2 regions of the Moraxella nasovis genome follow, and region 1 is predicted to be linked to the other one. Evidence: riboswitches for the same ligand, from Rfam matches in the RefSeq annotation. Region 1 holds a riboswitch; the other holds the start of a gene.

Region 1 (16,376 bases):
ATATCATCTTGTTGCCATTTTGGGATAAAGTCGAACGCTTGCCATAGCGTCCCCAGCTCAGGCGACCACGCTTCTAGGTTTTGGACAAGCACAGTCCAGTAAGTTGGGGTGTTTTGTAAGTCGCTTTCGCTTAGCGGGGAATTTTTTAGGCTCCACTGAGTGGGATTGTCTTGTTTTTGGGTGATAAGTCTGGCTGATACACCTTCTTGTACTGCTAAATCTAGCACATCTTCTGGCTCAAACATACCAATGATTGCAGGCAATCCATTTTTAATGAGTAAAGGCTTTTTTTGCCAATAGTCTTGTAAAAATACTTCAGGTGTGATGCCATTAGGTAGGCAAAAGGGTAAGCGATCGCATTGTTCGGTGGTTGTCATGATATGCCTTAGTTTGTGTTTTTTTTGGTTTGTTGGCTTGGGCTTTGGTGTGATATTCTTAACCAATAGCCAAGCTGTCTTTACTGTATAAATATGGTTAGTGTATTAAAGCTTATAACACTTTTAAGATATATAACACTTTTAAGATAAAAATCATTTTATCATATGTTAAGCGTTTTATATGAAAAATAGCTACTCTACCACTTAATTGGTTAAGTTAAAATCAACTTTAATGATTAAGTGCTTTGGTTTTTTAAAACTTGTCTGATGCAAATATTAGACTTGCCTTTTTTGCTTGAAAAAATATGTGATTTTTCTTTATTTTTCATGGCAAATACAAAAGTTCAACACATTATATAGTTTAGCAATTTTTTATCATAAAACCAATCAGAAAGCAAAATTTTGGCATAATTGTGCTAAAATAACGATACATTGATACCAAAAATAAGGGCGAATGATGACGCAGATTAACGAAGTAAATTCATATGATGACGAGTTGCAAGAACAAGAGTTTGAGTATTTTTTAGAAGAGGGTAACGAGGCGATAACCCAAGCGGACATTGCTGAGCTGTATCAAGATTTGGCTCAGGCTGAAGAAAACCTGATTAGTATCCGTGATTTTATTCGCTTTTGTGTGACGAAGTTACGCCAATATGACGTGGTAGTCGCCCAAGGAACAACAGATGAATTTGCAGAAAGCGCTGCTATTGTCTTACATTCTTTGCATTTAACATGGTCAGCAGATGAGCAAATCTTAGACTGCCGCTTAACCCAAGCTGAAAAGCGTGCAGTATTAACCTTGCTTTCTGAACGAATCATTCAGCGTAAGCCACTTAGCTATCTGATTAACTTGGCGTATTTTTGTAACTTGCCATTTTATGTTGATGAGCGTGTGCTGATTCCACGCTCGGCAATTGCTGAGCTGATTAATCAGCGTTTTTATCCTTATTTTGATGTTGATGATGCCAAAAAAGCCCAATTCTTTGAGCATGGTCTAAGAGAGTTGCAGCTTGCACCACCTGAAAGAATATTAGATCTATGTACAGGTTCAGGCTGTATTGCCATTGCTTTGGCGACTGTATTTGCTGATGCAACTGTCGATGCTGCTGATATTGATAAGGACGCACTAGAAGTGGCATGGACGAATGTTGAGCATCATGATTTGGCACATCAAGTTACGCTTATAGAATCAGATTTATTTTTTAAAATCCCTGCTGAAAATCAGTATGAGCTGATTGTCACAAATCCGCCTTATGTGGATTCAGCAGCGATGGCAGAGCTACCGCCTGAGTTTTTGCACGAGCCTGAGCATGCATTAGCAGCAGGACAAGACGGCTTAGATTTGGTGCATCAAATTTTACACGATGCACCAGATTATCTCACCCGTGATGGGCTTTTGGTGTGCGAAGTGGGCGATAGCGAATGGCATTTACGCCAAGCTTATCCGAATATCCAATTTGATTGGTTAGAGTTTGAAAAAGGCGGTAGTGGTGTGTTTGCGATTACTTGTGAAGAATTGCTTGACTACCGTGATGAGTTTGCCAAACAAGTAGCAAGGGTAAAAGGTGAGTAAGGCGATAGCGTAAAAGCCTGCATTGATGTTTTAAGTTAAGTCATTGACGTATTAAGCGAGCTATTTCATGGCAAAAAAATCAAGCTATGTCTGCCAGTCATGCGGTGCAAATTATGGCAAATGGTCAGGGCAATGCACCGACTGTGGCGAGTGGAACACGCTGATAGAAGCACCGAACATCGCCATGCCACACCATCGCACCGCTAAATCAACTTCTGGTAGTGCCAGCACCAAGGTGACAAACTATGCTGGTGCAGTCAGTGGGGTGATGAGCCTTGATGAAGTGGGTGTTACACTTGAGACTCGTATGCCGACAGGGATTAGTGAGTTTGATCGTGTGCTTGGTGGCGGGCTTGTAGCAGGTTCTGTGGTGCTAATTGGTGGAGACCCAGGTATTGGTAAATCTACGATACTATTACAAACCGCCATTAACATGGCAGCGATTGATAGCTTAGCAGGTTCAGCGTTATACATCACAGGTGAAGAAAGCTTATCTCAGGTCGCTATGCGTGCCAAGCGTCTGTGCCTACCGACCGATCGCTTGCGTGTGCTTGCTGAGACGAATGTTGAGACCATTTGTGCAGCCTTAACCAGCGAACAGCCAGCTGTTGCGGTGATAGATTCTATTCAGACGTTATACACAGAGGCGATACAGTCTGCTCCCGGTGGCGTGGCACAGATTAGAGAGTCTGCTGCCATGCTGACTCGTTTTGCCAAGCAGACGGGAACCGCCTTATTTCTTGTTGGTCATGTTACCAAAGAAGGCTCGCTTGCTGGCCCTAGAGTACTAGAGCACATGGTAGATACGGTGTTGTATTTTGAGGGTGAGAGTGACAGTCGCTTTCGTATGATTCGTGCAGTCAAGAACCGCTTTGGTGCAGTCAATGAGCTTGGTATTTTTGGCATGACTGATACAGGGCTTAAGGAAGTGGCTAATCCATCTGCGATTTTTTTAAGTCGTTATGAAAAACCCATCGCAGGCTCGGTGGTGATGGTGAGCCGTGAAGGTACACGCCCACTGCTCGTGGAGGTGCAAGCCCTTGTTGATGACAGTCATGGGCAGTCAAGACGTATGGCTTTAGGGCTTGATTATCAGCGTTTAGCCATGTTACTGGCTGTCATGCACCGCCATGGTGGCATTCACACGAGTGGGCAGGATGTGTACGTCAATGTCGTCGGCGGTGTTAAAGTTATGGAGACAGGCTCAGACTTAGCGGTGTTACTTGCTTGTGCATCAAGCTTGCGTGCTAAAGCATTGCCGCCACGCCTTGCCGTGTTTGGAGAAGTGGGGCTGAGCGGTGAGATTCGTCCTGTGCCTAACGGTCAAGAGCGTTTAAAAGAAGCCAGTAAGCACGGCTTTACTCATGCCATCATTCCTAAGGCGAATGCCCCAAAAGACCAAACGATGTTTGGCGGCATTCACGTCATCGCTGTCGATCGTCTCGATGATGCTCTTGCTAAGGCATTTGAATTATTTTAAGGCACGCTAGATGATACGCCACCTAAAACAGCATAGTTTGGTATTTTTATTACTCATCATGTGGCAGGCAGTGGTGGGATTTGGCTTAGTGCCAGATTATCTACTGCCTTCTCCTTGGCAGATTATTTGGGCATTTATTGATGATATTGCATTGCTGGGCATGCATGCCAAATATACGCTATGGACAGCGTTTTTAGGTGTGGTGATTGGACTTATATTAAGTTTTGTTTTAGCGATTTTGATGGATTTATCTAAAATTTTTAAAGAGCTGACTTATCCTGTTTTGTTATTAAATCAGACCATACCTACCATTGCTATAGCTCCGCTTTTGGTGATTTGGCTTGGTTATGGTATTTTACCAAAGGTGGTTTTGGTGGTATTGTCGGTATTTTTTCCAATGACAATCGCACTGCTTGATGGCTTTAACTCAATCCAAAAAGAACAGCTTAATTTATTTCAATCATTAAAAGCCACAAAATACCAGCTGTATCGCCACTTAAAAATCCCTTCTGCGATGGGTTATTTTTTTACGGGGTTAAAAGTTGCCTTATCTTATGCGTTAATTTCGGCGGTGATTGCTGAGTGGTTGGGCGGTTATCATGGGCTTGGTGTTTATATGACTCGAGTAAGAAAGTCCTATGAGCTTGATAATATGTTTGCGGTGATATTTTTTATTAGTGTTTTGACGTTGATGTTAATTGCTTTGATAAAGCTTATCGAAAGGCGTGTCTTAAGATATTACTATGTAAAATAATCAGTTATTAATAAAAGCTTAATAAAAGCTTAATAAAAGCTTAATAAAAGCTTAATAAAAGCTTAATAAAAGCTTAATAAAAGCTTAATAAAAGCTTAATAAAAGCGTTGCAAAGTTTTTATTAATTATCTATACTGTAAAAATAGTCGGGGTGCTTTTTAAATTATACAAAAAAGCTGAGATGATACCCGTGAACCTGATACAGTTAATACTGGCGTAGGAAACTTATGATTAATCTATTTTTTTTTGGCTTATGTCAGATTGCTGTTAGCTTTATTCTAAATTGTCGTCTTTTTAGACGCTTTAAATCGGAGTAACTTATGCAAATGACATTTGCAAATAAATTTGTCGCGGTTTTGACAGCAGGCTTATTGCTTGTAGGGTGTAAGCCACCTGTCAAAAGTAGCGATACCACTCAACAGGCTGAACCCTTGATCATTGCCCTTGACTGGGTGCCAAACACCAACCATACTGGGCTGTATGTGGCATTAGATCAAGGGTATTTTGCTAAACAAGGCTTTGAGGCAAAAATCGTACAGCCATCAGAGGATAGCTCATCAACGCTTGTGTCAAGTGGGCGTGCAGATTTGGGCGTGTATTTTCAGCCAAATATGGTAAAACGTCTCAATAAGGGCGAGCCTATCACCGCTGTAGCAGCGATTGCTCAGCATAACAGCGTAGGATTGATGTCGCTTAAATCTCTAGGTGCGACATCGCCAAAGGATTTGCATGGCAAGCGATATTCTACTTGGGAAGATCCTGTGGACGATGCGACTGTGGCAAGTATTGTTGGTGCGCCGTTAAATCCTGTGCCAGGTGAGAGCACTGATGCAACTTCAGCATTACGATTAGGTCAGTTTGATTATTTGCTGGCATATTACAGCTGGGATGGCATTCATTCAGAGCTTAAAGGCGTGGATACGAATTTCTTTTATTTAAAAGATGCTGATCCTGTGTTTGACTATTATGCTCCTGTGCTAATTGCAAATAGCGATGAACTGACTAAAAACCCAGAAAAATATAAAAAAGCACTTAGTGCCATTAAGGATGGCTATCTATACGCCGCTAAAAATCCAGAAAAAAGTGCAGATATTCTATTAAAGCATGCACCAGAAACCAATAAAGAGCTTGCACATGCTAGCCAAAAGTACATGAGTGCACAATATCTAGATGAGAAGGGCGATTGGGGTCGTTTTGATTATGATCGCTGGGATCGTTTCTTTGATTGGGTGTATGCCCAAGGACTGGTTAAAAAACCATTTATGCCCCAAGCAGGCGTGACCAATGATTACCTGCCCGCTGAGCAAAAATAACATGGGCTTATAAATGCTAACTTGATGGCTGTGCATAAATGAGTACGATAAATCTGCCACCTAAAAAGCTCAGCTTGGTGGATATTCACCACACATTTGATGGTGATGAACTATTGCATGGGCTTAACTTATCCATTGACGAAGGCGACGTTGTTGCCATCGTTGGGGCAAGTGGCGTGGGCAAGACAACGTTATTTAATATCGCAGCAGGGTTATTAATGCCGACATCAGGCAGAGTTTTTATTCATGGCATGGACGTGACAGGCAAGCCAGGTCATGTGGGCTATATGCTCCAAAAAGATTTGCTCTTACCCTTTAAGACTGTTTATGACAATATCGCTTTACCCCTAGTTTTGGCAAAAATGTCAAAGGTGCAAATCGCTCAGCACATTATGCCAAAGCTCGCGGAGTTTGGCTTGGTGGGGCAAGAGCTAAAATATCCAAGTCAGCTTTCAGGAGGTCAAAGACAGCGTGCTGCATTGCTAAGAACCTATCTGAGTAATGATGGTGTTATGTTGCTTGATGAGCCGTTTTCTGCTCTTGATTTTATGACAAAATCGGCAATGCATATTTGGTTTGATGATTTTCGCCAAAAGGCAAGTTTAGCTTGCTTGATGATTACGCATGATATTGATGAGGCGATTGCATTAGCAAGTCGTATCTATGTACTTAAGGGTAAACCTGCAACTTTTACTGCTTGTTTTGATGTGCCAGATATGCCAAATTTTACTCAAAGTTCGGCATATTTAAGATTAAAACAAGAGCTGCTACAAGCATTATCCTAAGATGTTATCTAAATTGTGATAAGTGCAATTAAAAAACCAACCGATCGGTTGGTTTTTTAATTGGACCTGTGATGTGCTTAGTTAGGTGTATTTTTTTTTTGAAGATTATGGTTTATCAACACGCTCAATGCTGACATTACCCACACCTTTACTGGTAATGCCGATGGCTTTAGCAGCACCATAAGATAAGTCAAGCACACGATTGCCATGGAAAGGACCACGATCATTCACTTTTACCACAACTGACTTACCGTTGTCTTTATTGGTAACTTTAATGTAGCAGTTAAGTGGTAGTGAGCGATGGGCAGCAGTTAGGGCATTCATATCAAAGCGTTCGCCACTGGCAGTCTTGCGACCATGAAACTGACGACCATACCAAGATGCTAAGCCTGTTTGCTTAAAGCGTTTTACGGTGTTTGATGCCACTGCTGTTAGTTTTTCTAAAACAGGCTCTGAGTCGTTAACAGCGACATCAGTCTTATTTACAAGCGGACTGTTTAGTGCCAAGGATGCAGGCTGTCTAACCGACTTGACAAGGCTTGATGCGTTGTCATACTGTTCGGTAAGCTTACTCAAAACCTTATCAATGTCGCTCTCATTTGTATCACTAGCCTGAGCTGGTAGGCTAAGACTAGCGGTCAGTAAAGCTAGACTTAAAAAGTTAAGATGTTTTTTCATTACTACCTCGCATAACCATAAGCACTGTGCGTTATGGTTAACTTTTACGTCACATTGTACGATAGATGTGCGTTTTGGTGTATTTCTTATCCGTCAAAAGACGTATAATTTTAATAAAACTAAAGTGCCTTAAGTTTAAAAACAACTAAGAATATCTAAATTTAAGGCATAGTATATATTGGATGATTCCAATCTTTATATAGTAACACCATTTTTTTAAATTTCAAGGCATAAATTTAATTTAAAAACAACAACTTAAATAAAAAAGTGTTGATTTTGCTTAAAATTAATGCCAAAAGGAGTGGATTATTCGACATTTATTAGCTGTAAAATTAAGCCTAAAATTTGCCACACAATTTTAGGTTTTGGGGCAGAAGATGATATAATAAAGCAATCTTTAAAGATGATTCGTCATGGGGTAGGGTATGCGATCAAGTAAATTTCAGATAAAATTTAAAACCCAAAGAGTATCGCAAATAATAACAGGGCTGATGGCATTGTCAATGATGTCTGCTGTACAGGCTAAAACAACCCATCTTGAAGTGGCTACCTTTGACCATCATAACCATAGCCATAGCCATAGCCATGAGCATGATAAGCATAATGAGATGGTCGGTAGTGCTGAGCATTTTTGGCAGTGGCTGCAGGATCATCCCGATCAAAAAGATGCTGTCATACACTACCAGACTTATCTTGCAACTCAGCTTGGCAGTGCAAAAGCTGTGCCGCCTTTACATAATCTACTGACGACAGCACGTTCTTGGCGTGAATGTAATGCCGAGCCTTATCAAGTGCCACCAACTGAACTTTGGGCTAAGATTTTACCGACCATTCAGCTGTATCATGAATTACGCCAAGTTGGGATTTTGCCACCTAGTACTAAGATTCGCTCGGTGTATCGTAATCATGCGTTAAATCAATGTGCTGGCGGTGCTAAGGCAAGTAAGCACACCATGAATGCCGCTATTGATATTTGGGTGCCAACTTATGACGCTAATAGCAGTGAGATGCTGCAGCTTCAAGATATGCTGTGTCAATTTTGGCATGAGCAAGGTGCAAAATGGCAGCTTGGTCTAGGTGTTTATGCCACAGGAGCTTTGCATTTAGACACCCAAGGCTATCGCAAATGGGGGGTAAATTACACGCAGCCTAATTCAGTTTGTCGTTATACACCACCATTAACGGTAGATTACTAATGTCAAAAGATAGCCAAATTGGCATTCAAAATCGCCACATTGCTTCATTAATCGGCATTGATTTATGGGTGGATAAGCGGGCAAAAATATGCCACACAAAGCCGTATATTGATCGCATTAATCAGTGTTTTCAAGTGCAGCCAGACGCCATCTTAGATGAAAGTATGAATACTGATACAGTTTGGCATGACAAGCTTGATGTATCCGATAAAAAAGCCGTCAGTGTAATAAATGCTACAACTAAAAGCGAACCGATAGATGAATTAAGCCCAAGCGAGACAAAAATTCGCTATCAGCTACAAGGATTACGCTATGGCACTTGGGTGCTTATCGTTGATAAACTTCAGATGACACCTGAAGAAAAATCACTGTGGCTGTCTTTGCAAGATGCCTTAAAGCGAACAGCGACAAGTAGCGGCATGGGGTTTTTACTTCATGAAGCACACTATCCATTCACGAAAGATGATAATCAAAGCTACGATGTGGCATTGGCTAAGAGTGGTTTTGGTGGTTTTTTTGTGCCGTTTTTAATAGGAAGTTTTGCTAAGCAAAAGCCAAGCGTGGTTTTTTTGAGTAATATGGGTGAGTTTATGTACGATTTAGGTATAATTGACACTATCCACGCTCAGATAGATAAGGTGGTCACACTACCGACACTGTCTACTATGCTAAAAAATCCATCTACCAAAAAAGCATTTTGGCAAACCGTTGTGGGTTAACTGTTAACAAGTCAAGCGACTAACTCCTGCCCCGTCAAGTTCGCTTGCTCCGCCTGATGTCTTTTTCACATAAATTTTTGTGCCTATCCGTTCTTTTAGGGCATTTACATGAGAGATGATACCGATGAGTTTGCCGCTGTCATACAGCCCTGATAGGGCGGTTAATGCCACGTCCAAAATCTCATCGTCTAGTGTGCCAAACCCTTCATCTAAAAACAGCGAATCAATCTGTACATCATCACTACTCATCTTGGAAAGCCCCATCGCAAGAGCGAGCGATACAATAAAACTCTCTCCACCTGATAGATTTTGCGTACTACGCATCTCGCCACCTTGAGCGGTGTCAATCACGCTAATATCCAACGTGCTTTTATTACCCTTATCATCGCCATGCACCAGCACATATCGCTTACTCATCTCACCCAAAATCTCATTGGCATGGTGAAGCATCAGCTCAAGCGTCAGCCCTTGCACAAAATTTCTGTATTTGTTGCCGTCTGATGAACCAATTAGGGCGTTTAATTGTTCCCAAATTTTGATGTCATTTTCATATCTAATTATCTTTTGGGTGAGTTCTTTGTTCTGCTGACGAACTGATTGCTCATTTGCCAAGATGGTTTTATTTTTGCCATTGTCTTCACTTAAATCATTATTTTGATGTTGCAATAACATTTTATCAGCTTGTAAAGTTTGTAAGTTTAAGCTTTTTAAAGATGGATTTGTTTTTATTAATTGCTCTAACTTTTCACTTTCTGCTTTTAATTGTTCTTCATTGTTTTGTAGATGAATGGTTAAATGCTGATGAGTGGCGGCTAATTCATCCATTACATCTTTAGGCAGTATCGCTTGAATAAAGTCGTCCTTGTCCTTAAAAGATTTTTCTGTTAAGGCGTGATAAAACTCGTCTTGAGAGATGGTGAGCGTTTGTTCAATCTGTTTTAAGGTATTTTGATGATAATCCAATTTATCCTTTTGTTTTACCAGCTCGCTGCTTGCGGTATAAAACGCTTGAGTCGCTTCATCTAATCGTTGTTTACATTCTGCCAAAGATTTTTGTAATTGCTGTTCTTCATCGTCCACATTTTTTTCGCCAAATAGTGTTTGGCGTTCTTTGATGGTGCTTTGATATTTGTCATCAAGCTCGGCAATCTGTTGGCATATTTTTTCTAAATTAGCTTTGGCATTATTTAACCGCTCTTGTTGATTGTCTAAATGTAAAGTGTTTTCATTAATGGCTTTTGTTAATTGCTCTTTTTGTTGCACCAAAGATTGATATTCTTGATGAAGATAAGTTAAATGCGTGATACGTTCGCTAAGCGTTTGGCATGCGATATCAAAACACGCTTGTAACGACTGATGATTATTATACGATACTTCCACAGCCGTTTGTTGATATTTGGATAAATAACCATTGATATCATTGATTGTATTATCAATCGTTAATGTTATTTCATCTTTTTCTTTGTTATAAGTCTGATGATTTTGATTTAATAAATTAAGCTGCTCTTTTAAGGATATGCCTTGATTTTTAATCATAGATTCTTCATTACTAAGCTGTGATAATTTGCTATTAAGCTTGATTAATTTATCTTGGTAATCAAGGTAATGCTGTTCTTGATCGCTAAGTTGTCGCTCTTTTTGGGCGATTGTTTGTTGAATATCATCACAATTATCAGCACAGACAACGATATCAAATTTTTGTAATAATTGATTGATGTATGAAATTATATCGCTTATTTCTTGTTGGTAATCATCACGTTGTTTTTGTAGTTTATGCTGCTCGTCATTGCAATGACTTAGGTCTTTATTAATGCCAATGAGTTCATTGTTGTGTTGTTGCACTTCATCAGATAGTTTGGTAATTTCTTGTTCAATAGCGGTAATTTTTGCTTTATGGTCTTTATTGTCATAATGATGCACATTATCTAGGCTTGATTTATAAGGGTGATCTAGTGAGCCACACAGCGGACAAGGCTCACCGTTTTTTAGAGCGTCAAACTTTTGTTTTAATAAAGTCAGCTCTTTGGTTAGTTCATCGTTGTGCTTTAGTGTGTTTAAATAATCATTTTTTTTGGCAAGTTTTTTATTAATGTTCTCAATGTTTATGGTTAAGTTTTTTTGTGTGCTTAATAAGCTGCTTTGTTTGTCTTGATGAGTTTTAATTTGCTCATGGGTTGCGGATAATTTTTGCGTCAGTTTTTGATGTTGCTCAAAGCACTCTATGCTACGCACACATTTATTTTTATCATTTTGTAAAGATGAACCATAATGATTGATTTTTGAGATATCAAAGGCTTGGCGGTCAAGTGCAAACAACTGACAAAACTCATCACAGCTTTTATCAAATTGCTGCTTTGTTTGTTTAAGCGTATGATTAACGGTTTTATAATCTTCTCTTTTGTTGTTGATTAGTATTCCAAAAGCCTTAATTTTTTGAGCGTTTTCTTGAATATTTTGCCCAATTTTAATGAGCTGATTGGTGTGAAGGCTAAATTGATGGTTTAAGCCTGATAGCATGCCTAAATCACCGCCTAAGTCATTCCCAAAATTATCGGTATGATGGTCGCTTTTGTTGTTGAGAGTGGCTAATTGCTCTTTATCGGCATTTAATTTGTTATGAAATTTATCAATCGCTTTTTGATAATCATCTATCTGATGTTGATGATTGGTTTTTTCTGTGTTTAAAGATTGTAAGTTTATTTTTAGATGATAAAGAGTGCTGTCTAGGTTTCTAACTTGCCTAAAGACAGGTAAGGCAGTTTGTTGTTCGTTTTGTTTGGTATCAAAATCAAGTTGTGCTTGCTGCTGGCTGTTTTTGGCATCTGCCAGCTGTTCTTGCAACGCAGGCAGGTTATCTTTTAAAGCGTTAATATTTTGTTTGGTGTGATTTTTTTGGGCGATGCTGTCGTTGATTTTTTGATATAAAGGGGTGATGCTATAAGCTAAATTAGCCTGCTGTAAGCGTGCTAAATCTGGGGCAAAATCGTGTAGCTTTTGACTAAAATGATGGATATTATCTTGAGCGGTGTCTATTTTTTCTTGTAGACTATTTTTGTCAAAAATAAGTTTAATATTTTGCTCGATGTCATTTATTTTTGTTTGATTGGTTAATAAAGCCTGTTCGGTGTTTTTGATGGTTTGTTGTAAATTTTCAAAATGCTCTTGGCTCATCATTTGGCTACCGCTTAGTTTGTTTTTTAAAGCGGTTAAGTTTTCGTTTTTTTGTTTGTGAATCTCAAAGGTCTTTTGGCTGATTTGGCTATAAATTTGAGTGCCTGCAATTTTTTCTAAAATCTCGCCACGCTCGTTGGCATTCGCCTTTAAAAATGCCGAAAATTCACCTTGGGCAAGCATGACTGAGCGGGTAAATTGCTCAAAATTCATGTGTAAAATATCCACCGCAAGCTTATCGCACAGGTTTGGTTTGGTTTCAATGATTTTGCCATTGTTGTCAAAAGGGTGGCTAATGCTACTAATCTCTCGTTCAATAGCTTGTAATTTACCGTCCGCCTTACCTCTTGCTCGTCTTTGTGACCAGTAAAAACGGTGCAGTTTATTGCCAATTTGCAATTCCACCTGTGATGAGCATTCTGCTGCGGCGACACTCATCAAGTCGTTTTGGGCGGTGCTAATTTTGTTGATGCGTGGGGTTTTGCCAAAAATTGCCAAACATATCGCATCAAAAATTGTGGTCTTACCTGCTCCTGTCTGCCCCACGATGGCAAAAATACCATCTCGATTAAAAGCTTCGTCGGTAAAATCAATGCACCATTTGCCTTTTAAAGAATTGATGTTTTGTAGACTAAGATTTAAAATCTTCATAATAATTAATAGGTCTAATAATGTTGATAGGTTTTGTGGTTATAAAGCGTTATCATCGCTGTCATGAATGGCGTGCAGTACTGCTTGGTAGGCATGGATAAGTGCTTCATGCCCGCTGTCTAATTCTGCTCGCTCAAGGCGTTTTTTAAAGACATCAAGCTCACTTAGCTCTTTGAGACTTTCGCCTTGATGTGTTGCCTTTAAGATGTGTTGATACTGACTTTTGTTGATGATGTTAAGTGCGGTGATGGGAGTGTGTTCAAGCATCTGCCTAATTAAACTTGCAAGCTGTGGCATTAGCGTATCGCCTGTGTATTCTATCTCGGCATAGGTTTTTTGGTCTTGTGCTATGAGTTGATTAAGCTTATTGCTAATGGTATCAAAATCACCTTTGATACGCACAAGTGGCACAAAAATAGGCACTGCCAACGAGTAAATCGTCGGTGTTTTTGGGTCAAAATCAGCGATTAGTACTTGTTTTATCTTGCCCGCTTCACCAAAACCCATGGCAATGGGTGAACCACAGTAGCGGATACGGTCTTGGTTTGCTACTGTCTGCGGTGCGTGAATGTGTCCGAGTGCGACATAATCTATGCTCTCATCAAAGACGCTGGCGTCTAGTTGTCCAAGTGTGCCGACCACCGTCTCTTTTCGCATACCGTCATCTTCTGATGATACACTTGCCCCTGCAGCGAACAGATGCCCTGTGGCGATGATGGGGGTTGCTTTCGTGCAGTCTGCTTGTAGGGCTTTGGCATACTCGCTTAAGGTGCGGTAGTGTTTGGCAATACCATCGTTGGTTTGGGTAAGCTTTTGGGAGCTATCATCAAAACTACCGCTTGCTCGTATATCCTTATCTCGTAAATACGGCACGGCAAGGACGATAGCAAGTGTATCGTCGTCTTGCTTTAGGACGATGACTTCGTCTGTGGGATCGTCTGTGGCTTGACCGATGACTTGTACGTTGAGCGATTTTAATAGGGCTTTGGGGGCGTCCAAAAAAGTGGGGCTGTCGTGGTTGCCTGCGGTGATGATGATATGCTCGCAGTGACTTTTGGCAACCAAACCTAAAAAATCATAATACAGCTCTTGGGCTTTGTTGCTTGGGGTCATGGTGTCAAATACATCGCCTGCCACAAGTAGCACATCAATCTTATGGCGGTCAATCACGGTGATTAGCCATGTTAAAAACGCTTCAAATTCATCATAGCGAGTTTGGTTAAATAGGCGTTTGCCGATGTGCCAATCAGAGGTGTGTAAAACACGCAAGGCAGTGGGGGATTTTGGGGGAATGGGGGCAAAAGTTGGCATTGATGATAAGCGATTGTCATAAAGTTTTAGTGTATAAAAAAAGACCACCAAATACAAGGGGGTCTTTTTGTAAATTAGACGACCGTTCGCACAGTTTTAGCCTTGTCAAGGGCGGTGTATAGGCGATTAACTTCATCGGCAGAGGTTAGATAAAGCTTGGCTTTGATGGCATGAAAGCGACCTGTTTTGGAGGGGCGAATTTGCACGCTTGCCATATCAAAGGTGGGGAAAATCTCTGCCAAAATCAGCGTAACTTCATTTTTTAGGGTGTCATGCTCACCTTCATGCCCGATGATGCTAAGCGGATATTCCATGGGAAACTCCCATAATTCTGGATTTTGAATCTCAGTGCGTGTGGCATTGACGGCGGTAGGTGTGCAGTTTAGGTTGGTTATTTTGGTGGTCATTTTATTGCCTTAAATATAGTTGTAATGACTAGTAGATGGGGGTTTTATAATAAAAGTCAATCCCTGCTAGCATATATACAAATACAACCGTTATTTTATATTTTCACCAATTTTTTAAATGATTATTAAAAAACCTGCCATCTTGTCATAGTATAAAGGGTGGGTTGGTCGTCTTTTGACATCTTTTACTGTTTTAATGACAAAACAATCAGCAGATTAAATCTTTAAAAATAAGGCAAAAAAAATCTCTGCCTTATTTTTATTTATTTTAAATCAATCATTTTCTAAGAACGACCGTAAATGCTCAGAGCGGCTTGGGTGGCGAAGTTTACGCAACGCCTTAGCTTCGATTTGGCGGATACGCTCACGAGTTACATCAAACTGCTTGCCAACTTCTTCTAAAGTGTGATCAGAAGCTAAATCAATGCCAAAACGCATTTTTAGAACTTTAGCTTCACGGTCGGTAAGATTACTAAGTACGGCACGAGTCGCTTCACGCAAGCCTTCAGCGGTTGCACTTTCCACAGGGCTTGAGATGGTGCTGTCTTCAATAAAATCACCCAAGTGGCTGTCTTCATCATCACCAATGGGAGTTTCCATTGAGATAGGTTCTTTGGCGATTTTTAGTACTTTACGCACTTTGGCTTCGTCCATTTCTAGACGTTCGCCAAGCTCTTCAGGTGTCGGCTCACGCCCCATTTCTTGTAAGAGCTGACGGCTAACACGGTTAATCTTATTAATCGTCTCAATCATATGCACAGGGATACGAATAGTACGAGCTTGATCGGCAATCGAGCGGGTGATGGCTTGACGAATCCACCAAGTGGCATAAGTTGAAAACTTATAGCCACGGCGATATTCAAACTTATCTACCGCTTTCATCAGGCCAATATTACCCTCTTGAATTAAGTCAAGAAACTGCAAACCACGATTGGTGTACTTTTTAGCGATAGAAATTACAAGACGTAAGTTGGCTTCTACCATTTCTTTTTTGGCACGGCGAGTCTTAGATTCACCGATTGCCATTTGGCGAGCGACTGCTTTCATGCTCTTAACGTCCATGTGAAGCGTCTTTTCGTGTTCAGCGATTTGACGTTGAAGGCTAATAACCTTATCTTGAACACTAGCCAAAGTTTCAGCAAAACTTGGCTCACCTTCAATACGAGTTGGTAGCCAGTCTAAGTTGGTTTCATTGGCTGGGAAGGTTTTTTTGAACTCATCTAACGGCATTTTACCACGACGAATGACGAGACGCATAATTTTACGTTCGCAGTCACGCACGTCTTGGTAGACGCTGTTCATCAGCTCCATAATCTGATCGCTTAGACGATTATTTAGCTTAATTAGCATAAATTTATCAGCAAGCTCATCATAGGCAGCTTTGGTTTTTTTGTGGCTGTGTCCATGCTTTTCTAGAGCGGTTTGTGCTGTGTTAAATAGCTCTTGGATTTCTTCGAAACGCACACGCACTTCTTCAGGGTCTAGGTTGCTATCATCATCACTGGTGTCGATATCGCCATCATCCTCTTCATCATCGCTATTATCATGATCGTGTGCTTCTTTAAGATCAGCAGGACGAAGCTCGGCTTCTTCGCTTGGAATAAACTCATCATCTTCTAAGGTGAGAAATCCTGTAACGATGTCAGAGATTTTCTTTTCTCCAGCTTGAACTTGAGCATATTCTTCAAGGACAAATTTAACCGTACCGGGCCAATATGCCATGATGTACTGCACTTCTCGTGTGCCTTCTTCGATACGCTTGGCAATCTCGATTTCGCCATCACGAGTCAGTAGATCTACCGTTCCCATTTCACGCATGTACATACGCACAGGATCGGTGGTGCGACCTGGTTCAGTTTCCACACTAGCAAGTACAGCTGCTGCTTCATCTGCAACCATATCGTCAGCACCGCCACTACTGTTTTCGGTAAGCAAAATATCATCAGTATCAGGGGCGACTT
Region 2 (16,376 bases), 700 kb from region 1:
GAGCAGTGCTATGTCTTTGATTTTGCTCCCAATAGAGCCTTACGCCAAATCGCTGAATACAGCTGTCGGTTGGACAACACGAACACCAATCCTGAACAAAAGGTGGGTGAGTTTATCCGCTTTTTGCCTGTGCTTGCCTATGATGGTAGCACGATGAAGCAGATAGATGCAGGCGGCGTTCTAGACATGGCGATGAGTGGCACGACTGCCACACTTTTGGCACGGCGGTGGGAGAGTGCTTTACTTGTTAATGTGGATAACGACACATTGACACGGCTGATGAATGATGATAAAGCGATGAAAGCTTTAATGGGTATTGAAGGATTTAGAAGTCTAAACCAAGACATTGAGACAATCATCAATAAATCTGAAAACGTGGCAAAAACAAAAAAAGAAAAAGGCGATGAGCTGACACCCAAAGAGAAAAAAGAACTTAGCGATGAAGAAAAAGAATACAAATCGCTTCGCAAACAAATCCAAGAAAAACTCATCAAATTCGCCACACGCATACCCATATTTATGTATCTGACCGATTATCGTGAGCATTGTCTAGAAGATGTGATTACCCAGCTTGAACCTGATTTATTTCGCCGTGTAACAGGTCTTACGCAATCAGATTTTGCTCTGCTAAACCGCCTAAATGTCTTTAATGGCAGTCTGATGAATGATGCGGTATATAAATTTAAACGCTATGAAGACAGTAGTCTAGAATACACAGGGCTAGACAGACACAAAGACAAGGTGGGGCTTTATAATACGGTGGTGGGGCGAGATGAATTTGATAAAATAGATGTTTGATTACTTAAATGTTTGATGTACTTAAGATGCTTAGCCCATCAAAATTTCAACTTTATCCCAATCAACCACAACCATAATCTAACTTTATCACAACCCAAAAAAAAGCACCAAACCCTACAAATATCTAGGCTTGGTGCTTTGGTGTGATGAGCTTATTGATATTAAATCCTTATTGATTAAATGGCTGCGATGACCATAATCTCAATCAGCCATTTTGGATTGACTAATTTTGCTTCAATGGTCGCACGAGCAGGGGGTGTGATGCCTTGCACCCACGCATTCCACTCGGCATTAAATGCGTCAAAATTCGCCAAATCGGTAATGAACACCTGAGCAGATAGCAGTTTTGATTTATCTGTACCTGCCTTGGCAAGGGCTTCGTCTATATTGGCGAATACTTCACGAGATTGTCCTTTAATATCTAGGCTGTCGTCATTGGGTACTTGCCCTGCCAAATAGACCACGCCTTGATGAATGGCGATTTCGCTTAGGCTGTCGTTGCTGTCAAGTTTGGTGATGTTGCTCATGAATTATCCTTGTTGATTAAATGGGTTGTTGGTAGTTGGTTGTTATCGTTGATAGCGTGCCAAAGACAGACCATCTAGGCTGATGTCTGGGGTTTGTTTGGTGATGATGTCAGCGACAAGCTTGCCTGAACCGCACGCCATCGTCCAGCCAAGTGTGCCATGCCCTGTATTGATGAACAAGTTATCAAAAGAAGTTTCGCCGATGATGGGCGTGCCATCTGGTGTCATGGGGCGAAGACCTGTCCAAAAGCTCGCCTGCGATAGGTCGCCTGCGGGGAATAGGTCACGGGTTACCATTTCAAGGGTGGCACGACGCTGTGGGTTTAGTTTTAAATTAAATCCTGATAATTCTGCCATACCACCGACACGAATGCGATTATCAAAGCGAGTGATGGCAATCTTATAAGTCTCATCAAGCACGGTTGAGACAGGGGCAAGGCTTTCATCAATAATAGGTATGGTCAAAGAATACCCCTTGACAGGATAGACAGGCAGGCTTAATCCTAAGTGTTTGGCGATGGCACGAGAATAGCTACCAAATGCTAATACATAAGCATCTGCTTTAAGGATTTTGCCATCAACTAATACGCCTGTGATGGTCTGTCCGTTGTGCTGTATTTCTTGTACGGTCTGATTGAATAAGAATTTTACCCCCAAAGTTTCGGCGATTTTTGCCAAGCCTTTGGTGAATAAATTGCAATCGCCTGTCTCATCATTGGGCAGTCTTAGTCCGCCCACAAGCTTATCTTTGGCGTGTGCCAAAGCAGGCTCGGCACGAGATAATTCATCACGACCTAATAGCTCATAAGCGACACCGCATTCTTTTAACACTTCAATATCACGACCCACCACGTCTAGTTGGGCTTGTTTTCTAAATAATTGTAGTGTGCCTTTGGTGCGATGTTCATAATTGATGCCTGTGTCTTGGCGGAGTGCTTGCAGGCAGTCTCGGCTATATTCAGCGACACGCATCATGCGTTCTTTGTTGATGGCGTAGCGTTCGGCGGTACAGTTGGCGAACATTTGCTTTGCCCATTGGGTCTGCCAAAGTGTGCCGTCAGGTACGATGGCAAAGGGGGCGTGTTTTTGAAATAGCCATTTGGTAGCCTTGGCAGGGATGCCGGGGGCTGCCCAAGGGGTGGAATAACCGGGGGAGATTTGCCCTGCATTGGCAAAACTTGTCTCTTCGGCAACATTTGCTTGGCGTTCAATGACGGTTACATCAACACCTTGTTTGGCAAGATAATAAGCAGATGTAACACCAATCACACCACCGCCTAGCACAATCACTTTCATAGCAATCCTTATACAATCCTTGAATAACAAAATGACAACCAAATGATAACAACCCCATATGATAACAAGCACACTGATGAATAACAAGAGACTTTCCCTAAAAGATAAAAATATTTTATGTTTATCAAAAAATATGGTTTGGTTTTTTGGGGATTTGTTGTGTTACAATGTAATTAACTTGACGGAGTGCAATTTTAGATTGCCGAGATTGTGTCTTTTAACACAAAATCCGTTGAACCTGATGCAGTTAATACTGCCGTAGGAATCAAGTTAATCAAAGTCATTTTTCCGCCATTGGCAACCATACGGGCAAAATTTCTTTATTGGCTTGATTTGTTAAAGCCAATTTAAGGAAAAATGTATGAGCCAATTAACAAATCCCCACCTAAACCAAGTCGTCAATCAGCACGAACAAGACGCAAAAGACCTAACTCGCACCTTGCCAGCGTCTCGTAAAGTCTATGTACAGGGCAGTCGTGCCGACATTCGTGTGCCATTTCGTGAGATTAGCTTGACTGACACGCCAACAGGTCTCGCCCAAGACGGCGTGGAGAAAAATCCGCCAATTTTGGTGTATGATACGTCTGGCGTTTATACCGACCCAGATGTGCAGATTGACCTAAATCAAGGCTTACCAAAACTTCGTGAACAGTGGATAGTCGAGCGTGATGACACCGAGATTTTGGACGGTTTGACATCGGCTTTTGGTAAGGCACGCTTAAACGACATTCGCACCCAAGGCATTCGTTTTGCCCACATTTCTAAACCACGCCGAGCCAAACAAGGCAAAAACGTTACCCAATTACACTACGCTAAACAAGGCATCATCACGCCTGAAATGGAGTACATCGCCATTCGTGAAAACGGTCGCCAAGCAGATGGGGTGGATTTACGCCAACATCAAGGGCAAAATTTTGGGGCGAAAATGGTGCGTGAAATTACCCCTGAATTCGTCCGTCAAGAAGTCGCAAGCGGACGAGCGATTATCCCGAGTAACATCAATCACCCAGAGAGCGAGCCGATGATTATCGGGCGAAATTTTCTCGTGAAAATCAACGCCAACATCGGTAACTCGGCACTTGGCTCGTCCATTGATGAAGAAGTCGCCAAAATGACGTGGGCAACTCGTTGGGGGGCGGACACGATTATGGATTTGTCCACCGGCAAAAATATCCACGAAACTCGTGAATGGATTATCCGCAATTCGCCTGTACCGATTGGGACGGTGCCGATTTATCAGGCCCTTGAAAAGGTGGGCGGTGTTGCCGAAGATTTGACGTGGGAGATTTTTAAGGATACGCTCATTGAGCAAGCCGAGCAGGGCGTGGATTATTTTACCATTCATGCAGGGGTGCTACTTCGCTATGTACCGATGACAGCAAATCGCTTGACGGGCATTGTCAGCCGTGGCGGTTCAATTATGGCACAGTGGTGCTTGGCTCATCATAAAGAAAACTTTTTGTATGAGCATTTTGATGAGATTTGTGAAATTGCCAAAGCCTATGACGTGGCGTTTAGCTTAGGGGACGGACTTCGCCCCGGCTCAATCCAGGACGCTAATGACGAAGCTCAATTTAGCGAGCTTATCACGCTTGGTGAGCTGACAAAACGTGCGTGGGAGCATGACGTGCAGGTAATGATTGAAGGGCCTGGACACGTTCCCATGCATATGATTAAGGAGAATATGGAAATGCAGTTAACCCATTGCCATGAAGCGCCATTTTATACGCTAGGACCACTCACGACCGACATTGCCCCTGGGTATGACCACATCACCAGTGCCATTGGGGCGGCGATGATTGGCTGGTATGGTACGGCAATGCTGTGCTATGTTACGCCAAAAGAGCATCTAGGTCTGCCCAATAAAAAAGACGTTAAAGACGGTATCATCACCTATAAAATCGCCGCCCACGCCGCCGACCTTGCCAAAGGACACCCGCTGGCTCAGGTGCGTGATAATGCCTTGTCTAAGGCACGCTTTGAGTTTCGCTGGGAAGATCAGTTTAATCTTGCCCTAGACCCTGACACCGCCCGAGCCATGCACGATGAGACCATGCCAAAAGAAGCCCACAAGTCGGCTCACTTTTGCTCTATGTGTGGCCCGAAATTTTGCTCGATGAAAATCACCCAAAACGTGCGTGAGTATGCCAAGGGAATGGACGAGATGAAAGAGAAATTTAAGGAAGAAGGCAGTCGGTTGTATCGTGCTATATAGCCATAAGAAAATAAGGGGGTGGTTCAAAAAGTGTGTTAGTTTGGTTTTTTGTTCGCCCTGAGTAGTGAGCTTGCCGAACTATCGAAGGGCGGGAAAACCGTCATGGGCAGGCATAGCTCACCACAAACGGTTTTCTTGTCAGCATACTTTTCAAGCCATAGCCGAAAATAAAACCACCACAAAAGCCGTCCTTTGGGCGGTTTTTTGTTTATGTGATGATAAACTGTTATAATAGTAAGTTTTAATCGTATCATTTATAAAAAAAAACTCATGTCCCTATTTTCCTACTTTGAAAACCGCCTAGACACTTATCCTGACACCCCCATGCCCACCGCCAAAGACGGATTATTTGCCTTTTTGTGGGCGTGTACGGCGGGTGCTCGTGGCTGGATACTGATGCGTATGCTATTATCCATGCTTTTGGGAATATTTGGTTCGCTGTTATTTGCTTGGGCAGGTGATGTGGTAGATTGGCTGACCACTTATAGCCCACAGACCCTTTGGCAAGAAAAAGGGGCGACCATCATGCTGATTTTGGGCTTGTGTGTCTTGTCTATCATTGGCGAGTTTTTGGGGAATTTGATCCACTTTCAGACCTTGCAAGGCGTGTTTCCCATGCGACTTAGATGGTGGTTTCATAAGCACATGCTTGGGCAATCCATGCAGTTTTATCAAGATGAATTTTCAGGGCGTGTGTCTGCCAAGGTGATGCAAACCGCTCTTGCCGTGCGTGATACGATTATGACGATGGCGGAGATGATGTCATTTGTTATCGCTTATCTTGTAACGAGCGGTGTGATTTTGTTTGGGCTTGATGTGTGGCTGTTCTTGCCATTTGTGGCGTGGCTTGTTTGTGCAGGCGTGATTATGAAAATTTTTTTGCCACGTCTAAAACGAACCGCAAGTATGCAGGCGGACGCACGAGCCTTGATGACAGGGCGTATCACGGACGCTTATGCCAACATCAGTGCGGTCAAATTATTTAGCCATTCACACCGTGAGCTAGATTATTCCAAATCCGCCATGACGGACTTTATGAGTACTGTCCACGCCCAAATGCGGTGGGTGTCTTTGCTAGGTACGACCACTGAACTGTTGTCTTTGATGATGATTGTCGGCTCTACTGCCATCGGTGTCTATCTGTGGACACAAGGGCAGGTTACGGTGGGGGCGATTGCGGTGGCAAGTGGTATTGCCCTTAGATTAAAAGGCATGATTCAGTGGATCATGTGGCAGACGGCAACTTTGTTTGAGCATATCGGTACGGTGCAAGATGGTATGGGAACACTGACCATGCCACACGCCATCACAGACAAAGATGGTGCCAAGGATTTGGTGGTGACGGCAGGGGATATTGTTTTTGATGAGATGGTGTTTAATTATGGGCGTGGTGATGATCAACTTGGGCTATTTAATCAATTTAATCTTAGCATCAAAGCAGGCGAGAAAGTCGGTCTGGTGGGGCGAAGTGGGGCGGGTAAATCTAGCCTTGTCAATCTGTTGCTAAGATTTTATGATGTGGACGGTGGGCGAATTTGTATTGATGGTCAAGACATCAGCCAAGTTACCCAAAACTCACTTCGCCATCAAATCGGCATGGTAACCCAAGACACGTCCCTACTTCACCGCACCGTGCGAGAAAACATCGCCTATGGCAGACCTGATGCGACTGATGATGAGATTATCATGGCTGCCAAAAAAGCCCATGCGTGGGAGTTTATCCAAAGCCTACACGACAAATATGGCAATACAGGGCTTGATGTACAAGTCGGCGAGCGGGGGGTTAAGCTGTCTGGTGGTCAGCGTCAGCGTATCGCCATCGCTCGTGTCATGCTCAAAAACGCACCGATTTTACTGCTTGATGAAGCCACATCCGCCCTAGATAGTGAAGTAGAACACGCCATCACTCAAAGCCTAGACGACATGATGACCGGCAAAACCGTCATCGCCATCGCCCATCGTCTCTCCACGATTGCAAGCCTAGATAAGCTGGTTGTCATGGATAAAGGGGAGATTGTGGAGATGGGCAGTCATGATGAACTTATCGCTCGTGGCGGTATTTATGCAGGGCTTTGGGCAAGACAAAGTGGCGGATTTTTAGGAGAGATGGACGGCTGACGACTTGTTTTTTCAATGTTTTAAATATTTGCTGTTGATGCACAACCATACTCATCAAACCAAAGAAGGTAGATTATGTACCCATTTTTACGTTTAGCCAAAACCCTAGCCAAAAGCTCATTAGACTTTAAACAAGGCGACAAACTTCGCTTGACCGACACCGCCACATACCAATTTACGGTGCAATTAAATGACATTGATAATTTTTTGGAGATGAATAACGGACGGATTTTTACGCTATTTGATTTGGGGCGGACGGATTTTGCCATTAGGGCAGGACTTGGCAAAAAACTGCTTGAAAACCGTTGGGGGTTTGTGGTAGCAGGTAGTACCATTCAATACAAAAAGCGTATCCGTGCCTTTGACAAAGTTACCATGAAAACTCGTGTCGTAGCCATTGATGGGCGTTGGTTTTATATGGAACAAACCTTGTGGGTCAAAGGGGTATGTGCTTGTCATGCCTTGCTACGCACCGCCGTTACCAACATCAAAACAGGCAAGAGCATTGATAGTCAAGATGTGCTCAATCAGCTTGGTTATCATGATGTCAGTCTGCCACCTGATGAATGGGTGCAGGCGTGGATTGATGCCGATAAACTGCGTCCTTTTCCTTAACTAACCTTTATTGAGTTGGATTTTTGATACCCAAAACCCAAGAGTTTATCTTGGGTTTTTATTGGGTGTTTTGATTTGATTAGATGTTTTGATTAGGTGTTTTTGGCGGTAACTTTGCGTACTTTATCTCTGGCACGGTCTTGTTTTAGGCGAGACAAATAATCTACGAATACCACGCCATTAAGATGGTCAAGCTCGTGCTGAATACACACCGCAAGCAGTCCGTCTGCTTCTACGCTAAATTCATCGCCATGCTCATCTAATGCCTCTATGCGGACACGAGTGGGGCGAGACACCTCATCATACACCTCTGGGATAGACAGACAGCCTTCTTTGTAGGGGGCGACCTCATCGGTGAGTGGAGTTACTTTGGGGTTGATATAGACTTTTGGTTGTGGATCTTCATCTTGTCCTGCCAAATCCATCACCACCACACGAATGTGTCTGTCTACTTGGGTGGCAGCCAAGCCTATGCCTTGGGCATTATACATGGTCTCAAACATATCTTTGATGAGTGTTTTGATGTCATCATCAATCACCAAAACATCTTTGGCGACCGTCCGCAGGCGTGGGTCTGGATAATGTAAAATCGGTAAAAGTGCCATAGTTATCTCGATTAAAGGTTGAGTTATCTCATTATAATCCAAAGCACTTTGATTGGCAAAGTTTATGGCATAAGTTTATGACATCTTGGGGCTGATTTTTCATAAAAATTTCCCCCAAAATGAGTAAATTTTGTGTAAAATGGTGTTTTTGTCAAGCAAATGCCAAGACAGGAGATGTCATGAACGCCCCACGCACCGCACAAATTAGCCGAAACACCGCCGAGACGCAGATTTTTGTTGCCATCAACATTGACGGCACAGGCAAAAGTCAGCTAGATACAGGCGTACCATTTTTGGATCATATGTTAGAGCAAATCACTCGCCATGGTTTGTTTGACCTTGAAATCAAATGCACAGGCGATACGCACATTGATGACCATCACAGCGTAGAAGACATTGGCATCGCACTTGGTCAAGCCCTAAAAATTGCCTTGGGCGACAAAAAAGGCATTCGCCGTTATGGGCATTTTTATGCACCGCTTGATGAGAGCCTAAGCCGTGTGGTGGTGGATATTTCAGGTCGCCCAAGCCTGCATATGGACGTGCCATTTACTCGTGCTTATGTGGGCAGATTGGACGTGGATTTGTTCAGCGAGTTTTTTTATGGTCTTGTCAACAATGCCGCCATCACACTGCACATTGACAACCTAAAAGGCAAGAACAGCCATCATCAAATAGAAAGCGTGTTCAAAGCACTCGCCCGTGCCTTGCGTATGGCGTGTGAGATTGATGAGCGTGCCAATGGGGCATTGCCATCTACCAAGAATGTGCTGTAATAACAATGTGTTTGGCTGTATCGGCTTAATTTTATTGACTTAATATTGTTTTATTGACTTAATATTGTATTAGGTTAATTGTATCAACTAAATGATATCGGCTAAGGGTTTATCATGAATTTTTCAAAAATTGCTTTGCTTGACTATGGCGTGGGGAATTTATATTCTGTGGCAAATGCACTCACCAAATCAGGTGCAAAGGTCATCTTAACCAATAGACCTGCCGACATCAAACAGGCGGACAAGGTCATGCTACCGGGTGTGGGGGCGATTGGCGATGCCATGATGCACATGAAAAATGCAGGGGTGGACGTGGCAGTCAAGGACGCTTTATTGACCAAGCCTGTCATGGCGATTTGTGTGGGTATGCAGGCGATGTTTGATTATTCTACCGAAGGCGGACGAGTAGATTGTCTTGGTATTTTGGCAGGTAATGTCCAAAAATTTGACGACACATGGACAGACTGCGACCAACCAATCAAAATCCCCCATGTCGGCTGGAATGCGGTCAATACCGACACCGACCATGTGCTGTGGGACGGCTGTGGCGGTGAGCATTTTTATTTTACGCACAGTTATTATTGCACCCCTGATATGGCAGATGCTCGCAACGCTGGGGCTATTGTGGCGACGTGTGATTATGGGGTAAAATTTTGTGCCAGTGTCATCAAAGACAATCTATTCATCACGCAATTTCACCCAGAAAAAAGCCATCACGCTGGTCTAAAATTGCTGTCAAATTTCGTCAATTGGCAAATATGATGTTCCATGTGAAACCATATGCCGATGACATCAGTGGCTCAATTTAGCACCACAGCTGATACCCAAAATTTGGGGTCCATACTCTATATATTATATATACTGTCTATTTAATACCCAAAATCCGCCCCAATCTTTTGGGGCGCTTGTGTAGTGATGTTGGGCTTATTTTTAAAGACTTGCTAAATAAAAAAAGCCCAAGCTTTTATATAGTAAAGCTTGGGCTTAAAACATGGCTTAAATATGAGCAAAAAATACTACGCCAATCTCAACACATATAAAGGTTAGGTCTTACAAGCTTGACCCAACCTAAGGTTAGTAGCTAACCTGCCTTTGGATAAGCTGGATTTACCAACCTAGCCAAAGGCGGTTTGGTTAAGCGTGTGCTATGCAAAGCGACCAAATACCAAACTGCCGTTTGTACCCCCAAACCCAAAGCTATTTGAGATGGCATAATTGACATTATTGACACTGCGGGCGGTATGGGCAATGTAGTCTAAGGTGCAACGCTCATCAGGATTATCTAAGTTGATGGTGGGGGGTAGGTGTTGGTGTTGTAGAGCAAGGATAGTGAAGATGGCTTCCACCGCCCCTGCTGCCCCAAGTAGGTGTCCTGTCATGGATTTGGTTGAGCTGACCAAAATATCATCGCCAAACAAAGCTTGAATGGCGCGGCTTTCAGCGACATCGCCTGCTGGCGTACTGGTGCCGTGTGCATTGACATAGCCTATCATATCGGCATTTAGTCCTGCGTCATTTAGGGCGTTTTGCATGGCACGTTTTGCCCCTTCGCCATTGTCAGGCGGTGCGGTGATGTGGCTTGCGTCATCGCTCATGCCAAAGCCCACAAGCTCCGCTAAGATGGTCGCCCCACGAGCTTTGGCGAAAGCTAGGCTTTCTAATACCAATGCCCCTGCCCCATCACCCAACACAAAGCCATCACGGTCTTTATCAAAGGGGCGACTTGCTTTGGTGGGTTCGTCATTGCGTGTTGATAGGGCGTGCATTGCCCCAAAGCCTGCCAAGCCAAGCGGTGTGGAGGCTTTTTCGCTACCACCGACCAATACCGCATCAAGGTCGCCATAAGCAATCAATCTTGCCCCCAATCCGATGGCGTGCGTAGAGGTGGTGCAGGCAGTGGAGGTGGCAAGGTTTGCCCCTTTTAGAGCATGGCGAATGGCGATAAGCCCTGCTGGCATATTGACGATTGCCCCTGGTATGATAAAAGGCGAGACTTTTTTTGCCCCAAACGCCTTGAGGGTATCTCGGCTGTTTTCAATCGTTCCGATACCACCAATACCAGACCCCATCACCACCCCAAAACGCTTGCCGTCCACATTGATGGGTAGGCTGTCGCCTTTGATGTCGTCTATCAGCCCTGCATGATATAAGGCTTGGGCGGCTACTACTTGGGCGTAGTGCATAAATTCATCAAAACGGCGAATCTCTTTGGGATTTAAAAATTCACGAGCGTCAAAATCTTTGACAAGCCCTGCGATTTGTGAGCGAAATTCACCAATATCAATTTTATCGCTAAAGCTGTCAATCTTTGTGATACCGCTTTTGCCATTGATGAGATTTTGCCAAATGGTGTCAAGGTCGTTACCGACTGGCGTGATTGCTCCCATGCCTGTAATGACGACACGCTGATTGTCTGGACGGCTGTGGTGGATTGGTTTTTTTATCATAGGATTGTCCGCATTCATGTTTTGTTACAAATTGAATTTATCTTAGCATGATTTTATAGTGATGAAAAGTTTACAGATGTATTTTTTTATCAGTTTTTATATAATCAGATAGTTACCAGTAACTTAGTAACACATAAAATACACAAAACATACAAATTTTTTATTGTCTGTCGGTTTACTTTGTTATATCCTTATCATAGACATATATTTTTATTTTCTTTGTGATAATAACTATATTTGTGATGTATCGGCATATCTATTTTGGCTATGCCATTAACTTCCAAAAGGAGATAACAATGAAATTTGCATTACCAATTACCGCAGCTTGCGTACTTGCTCTAACTGGCTGTACCGCTACTGATCATATCATCAATAAAGCTCAAACCGTAACTCAAAATGCGGTTCAAACAGTTAAAAATGCGGTGAACGATTATCAGCCACACAGCAAGACTTTTATCTGTGAAAACGGCATGGCACCAAAAATTGATTACCTAAACGACAGCCAAATCAACCTAAACCTAGAAGGTAGAACTACCACTCTAGACGCTGCAACCGCTGCTTCTGGTGAGCTTTATGTTGCTGAAAAAGGTATCTTTGGCCATGGTGGCGAATGGCACCAAAAAGGCGATATGGCAACATTTAGCTACAGCAACCTACATGGTGTTGCAGCAGACATTAACTGTAAAGCTGAATAATAGCCAGTATTTTAACTTTTAACAAGTTAGTATACTAATAAAAAACCGCATTAATTTGCGGTTTTTTGTTGAGATTGATAAAACTTTTGATGTATTTTAGTTGATGAGTTTAGGGGAAACACACTTGCCCCAAAACGACCGCTTTATTAGCCCCTGTTACACTCGGTAGATTGGCTGGTTTAGATAGCATGGTCTGTCTGGCAAGCCAAGCAAAGGCGGTGCTTTCAACTAAGGTGGGGGCTATGCCAAGGGTGTCGCTAGACTGCACTTGCCAGTGGGGCAGATGATGAGCTAGTCTAATCATAAGATGGTCATTTAATGCACCCCCGCCACAGACGAACAGCACGCCTTTTGTGGTGGCAACTTTTGTGCCTGCGACATCATAAAGTGCATTGGCGACACTGACGGCGGTCAAATCCACAAGCGTCGCCTGTACATCTTGGGGGGTATAGTTGGGGGAGTGGCTCGTTCGGAATTTATCAAGTTCATCATCTAGCCAAGCTAGGTTAAATTCTTCACGACCAGTACTTTTTGGATAAGGTTTATCAAAAAAATCATGCGTTAATAGTTGTTTAAGTAGTAATGGAATGACCTGCCCAGATTTCGCCCAGTCGCCATTTTTATCAAAATCTGCCCCTGTATGACGTTTTACCCAGCCATCAAGCAGAAGATTGGCACAGCCTGTATCAAAGCCGATGACTTCATCAATGCCATCTGATAGCACCGTGATGTTGGCAATACCGCCAAGATTTAGCACCGCTTTGGGGCAGTCATCAAAATGATTAAATACAGCTTCATGAAAGGCAGGGGTAAGCGGGGCACCTTGTCCGCCTACTGCCATATCACGGCGGCGAAAATCTGAAACCACGGCAATGCCTGTTCTTTCAGCCAAGACATTGGGGTCTAAAAGTTGCAGGCTAAAGTGCCAATGTGGGCGATGACGCACCGTCTGACCATGACAGCCAATGGCAAAAATTTCATCAGCCGTCATGCCTGATTTATCCAAGAGTTCAAGCACCGCCTGTGAACATAGCTCGCCATAAAACACGCTCGCCCAACCAAAGACATCAAGCTCACTTTCAAATCCAAGCCCATTGTCCTTTATATAGCTATCTACACCGTTTGGGGTGGTTAATGCCAGTAATGCAGACTTTAAGTCGGTAGGAAAGGCTAGGCTATGATGGTTGATGATTGTAGGCTTATCATTATCAAATCGGCATAATACGGCATCTAATCCATCAAGGCTTGTGCCACTCATCATGCCAATAAAATAAAGCGGTTCGTGTTCATTTAATTCGGTATCATCAAAGTGCATAATTTTCTCGTTTATAAAGAGAGTAGAATAACAGACTTTAATAGAATTTGTAATATTCACATTGAAAATGTAACAAAATATATCAATAAATCTAAATATCAAGATTAATCATCCACATTTGTAACAAATAATTACCATATTCTCCTATTTTTTTTAAAAATCGCTTGCTATAATGCAATCGTGAACTAAATTTGGTTCATTTTTGATAAAGAGGAAATTATGAAAGCATTAAAAATGATTGCACCTTTATTTGTTTTAGGTGTTGGCTTGTCAGGTGTCGCTTCTGCCCAAACCACTATGAACCCTGAAACTGCTGATAATACCGCAGTTAAAGTACGCCAAGTAACCTACCAATGTAATATTGGTGGTACAACTAAGGTTACTTATGGGTTTAACAGACAAAACCTACCTACTTATGCAGAAATGAATTTAGGCGGTAAAAGCCGTTTTCTACCAATCAATTTAGAGCGTTCAGACATTGCAGGCACATACTTTGGTAATGATGATAGCTGGCAAATTGGTACAGATGTATTGACATTGGGTAACTATCACAAATCAGATGTGATAATCCACAGTCCAGCCGCTGAAACTGCTTACAAAGGTTGCCATGTAGTCAAAGTTAAGCGTATCAAAGGTTAATTTAGCTGATGGCTGATAGATGGCAAGAATATTTTATATTGCTTTTTATGCCATGAAATCAGCTTATAAAATAGCCACCTAAATCGGGTGGTTATTTTTTTGTCAAAAAATCCCCTACAAAACCAATCACTTACAAACTTTTCCTAACTTTCTTCAAAAAATCCCTTGACCCACATCAAATCTTAGGTATAATACGCACCACTCAGGCAGTTCAAGTTCTAAAAAACTTGTTAAATTTCAATAACTTAGTTAGTTTTAAACAAACTTCCAAAATTCTTGAAAAAAAGCTTGACATCAAATATTAAAAGCGTATAATACGCCACTCACAAAGTCAAGGCAGTTACTAACGATTACAAATAGCAATCGTAACCAACTTGATACAGTGAAAAAAAACAACTTAAAAAAAAGCTTGACATTATAACTTTTCAATATATAATGTACAGCCTTAATTGATACAGACGATGTATCATACACTATTTAAAATCAAACAAAGAACAACTTGTGTGGATTTTTGTCAATACAAGATAAATCAAATAATATAAATATGCAAGTATCATTTATTATTTATTATCATGACAAAAATACTCAAAGTTAATTCATTTACACGATGAGCAAATTTTGCTAGTAATAAAAATAAATGAGCCAAGTCCTAATCTTTAATTTACTTTAAAGCCTTAGGCAAAACAAAGATTAAACTGAAGAGTTTGATCATGGCTCAGATTGAACGCTGGCGGCAGGCTTAACACATGCAAGTCGAACGATGATTATCTAGCTTGCTAGATAGGATTAGTGGCGAACGGGTGAGTAATGCTTAGGAATCTGCCTATTAGTGGGGGATAACTATCCGAAAGGATAGCTAATACCGCATACGTCTTACGAGAGAAAGGGGGCTTTTAGCTCTCGCTAATAGATGAGCCTAAGTCGGATTAGCTAGTTGGTGGGGTAAAGGCCTACCAAGGCGACGATCTGTAGCTGGTCTGAGAGGATGATCAGCCACACTGGGACTGAGACACGGCCCAGACTCCTACGGGAGGCAGCAGTGGGGAATATTGGACAATGGGGGAAACCCTGATCCAGCCATGCCGCGTGTGTGAAGAAGGCCTTTTGGTTGTAAAGCACTTTAAGTGGGGAGGAAAAGTCAATGGTTAATACCCATTGACCCTGACGTTACCCACAGAATAAGCACCGGCTAACTCTGTGCCAGCAGCCGCGGTAATACAGAGGGTGCAAGCGTTAATCGGAATTACTGGGCGTAAAGCGAGCGTAGGTGGCTTATTAAGTCAGATGTGAAAGCCCCGGGCTTAACCTGGGAATTGCATCTGATACTGGTAAGCTAGAGTAGGTGAGAGGGGTGTAGAATTCCAGGTGTAGCGGTGAAATGCGTAGAGATCTGGAGGAATACCGATGGCGAAGGCAGCACCCTGGCATCATACTGACACTGAGGTTCGAAAGCGTGGGTAGCAAACAGGATTAGATACCCTGGTAGTCCACGCCGTAAACGATGTCTACCAGTCGTTGGGTCTCTTGAAGACTTAGTGACGCAGTTAACGCAATAAGTAGACCGCCTGGGGAGTACGGCCGCAAGGTTAAAACTCAAATGAATTGACGGGGGCCCGCACAAGCGGTGGAGCATGTGGTTTAATTCGATGCAACGCGAAGAACCTTACCTGGTCTTGACATATCTAGAATCCGAAAGAGATTTCGGAGTGCCTTCGGGAATTAGAATACAGGTGCTGCATGGCTGTCGTCAGCTCGTGTCGTGAGATGTTGGGTTAAGTCCCGCAACGAGCGCAACCCTTTTCCTTAGTTACCAGCGAGTTAAGTCGGGAACTCTAAGGATACTGCCAGTGACAAACTGGAGGAAGGCGGGGACGACGTCAAGTCATCATGGCCCTTACGACCAGGGCTACACACGTGCTACAATGGTTGGTACAAAGGGTTGCTACACAGCGATGTGATGCTAATCTCAAAAAGCCAATCGTAGTCCGGATTGGAGTCTGCAACTCGACTCCATGAAGTCGGAATCGCTAGTAATCGCAGATCAGAATGCTGCGGTGAATACGTTCCCGGGCCTTGTACACACCGCCCGTCACACCATGGGAGTTGATCTCACCAGAAGTGGTTAGCCTAACGCAAGAGGGCGATCACCACGGTGGGGTCGATGACTGGGGTGAAGTCGTAACAAGGTAGCCGTAGGGGAACCTGCGGCTGGATCACCTCCTTAACGATATTATCTGATTGGCAAGAATTCACAACAAGTTGTTCTTTGGAAAGATGTTTTAAAACGGGTCTATAGCTCAGTTGGTTAGAGCACCGTGTTGATAACGCGG

Evidence for each region. A riboswitch is a leader RNA that binds a small molecule or an ion and turns the genes downstream of it on or off. The one in region 1 is predicted to bind thiamine pyrophosphate.
Region 2: another riboswitch for thiamine pyrophosphate. It lies ahead of thiC (phosphomethylpyrimidine synthase ThiC); the one in region 1 lies ahead of LU293_RS01440 (ABC transporter substrate-binding protein).

What each region holds. Positions count from the first base shown of each region.
Region 1 covers NZ_CP089976.1:282,298-298,673, reverse strand. Annotated here, with positions in the region: gene LU293_RS01460 (cupin domain-containing protein) at 1-377, opposite strand, end outside; gene prmB (50S ribosomal protein L3 N(5)-glutamine methyltransferase) at 835-1,950, shown strand; gene radA (DNA repair protein RadA) at 2,018-3,430, shown strand; gene LU293_RS01445 (ABC transporter permease) at 3,441-4,184, shown strand; TPP riboswitch at 4,322-4,424, shown strand; gene LU293_RS01440 (ABC transporter substrate-binding protein) at 4,505-5,497, shown strand; gene LU293_RS01435 (ABC transporter ATP-binding protein) at 5,536-6,282, shown strand; partial or broken gene LU293_RS09890 (septal ring lytic transglycosylase RlpA family protein) at 6,388-6,735, opposite strand; gene LU293_RS01425 (D-Ala-D-Ala carboxypeptidase family metallohydrolase) at 7,386-8,156, shown strand; gene LU293_RS01420 (hypothetical protein) at 8,156-8,875, shown strand; gene LU293_RS01415 (AAA family ATPase) at 8,879-12,697, opposite strand; gene LU293_RS01410 (exonuclease SbcCD subunit D C-terminal domain-containing protein) at 12,737-14,008, opposite strand; gene LU293_RS01405 (YbeD family protein) at 14,083-14,415, opposite strand; gene rpoD (RNA polymerase sigma factor RpoD) at 14,689-16,376, opposite strand, start outside.
Region 2 covers NZ_CP089976.1:984,884-1,001,259, reverse strand. Annotated here, with positions in the region: gene LU293_RS04995 (GIY-YIG nuclease family protein) at 1-798, shown strand, start outside; gene LU293_RS04990 (RidA family protein) at 975-1,325, opposite strand; gene LU293_RS04985 (D-amino acid dehydrogenase) at 1,368-2,621, opposite strand; TPP riboswitch at 2,794-2,903, shown strand; gene thiC (phosphomethylpyrimidine synthase ThiC) at 2,983-4,836, shown strand; gene LU293_RS04975 (ABC transporter ATP-binding protein) at 5,107-6,954, shown strand; gene LU293_RS04970 (acyl-CoA thioesterase) at 7,030-7,569, shown strand; gene def (peptide deformylase) at 7,662-8,174, opposite strand; gene hisB (imidazoleglycerol-phosphate dehydratase HisB) at 8,354-8,950, shown strand; gene hisH (imidazole glycerol phosphate synthase subunit HisH) at 9,062-9,712, shown strand; gene fabF (beta-ketoacyl-ACP synthase II) at 10,096-11,397, opposite strand; gene LU293_RS04945 (MliC family protein) at 11,694-12,092, shown strand; gene LU293_RS04940 (anhydro-N-acetylmuramic acid kinase) at 12,202-13,407, opposite strand; gene LU293_RS04935 (ACP-like domain-containing protein) at 13,627-14,046, shown strand; rRNA gene LU293_RS04930 (16S ribosomal RNA) at 14,739-16,270, shown strand; tRNA gene LU293_RS04925 (tRNA-Ile) at 16,333-16,376, shown strand, end outside.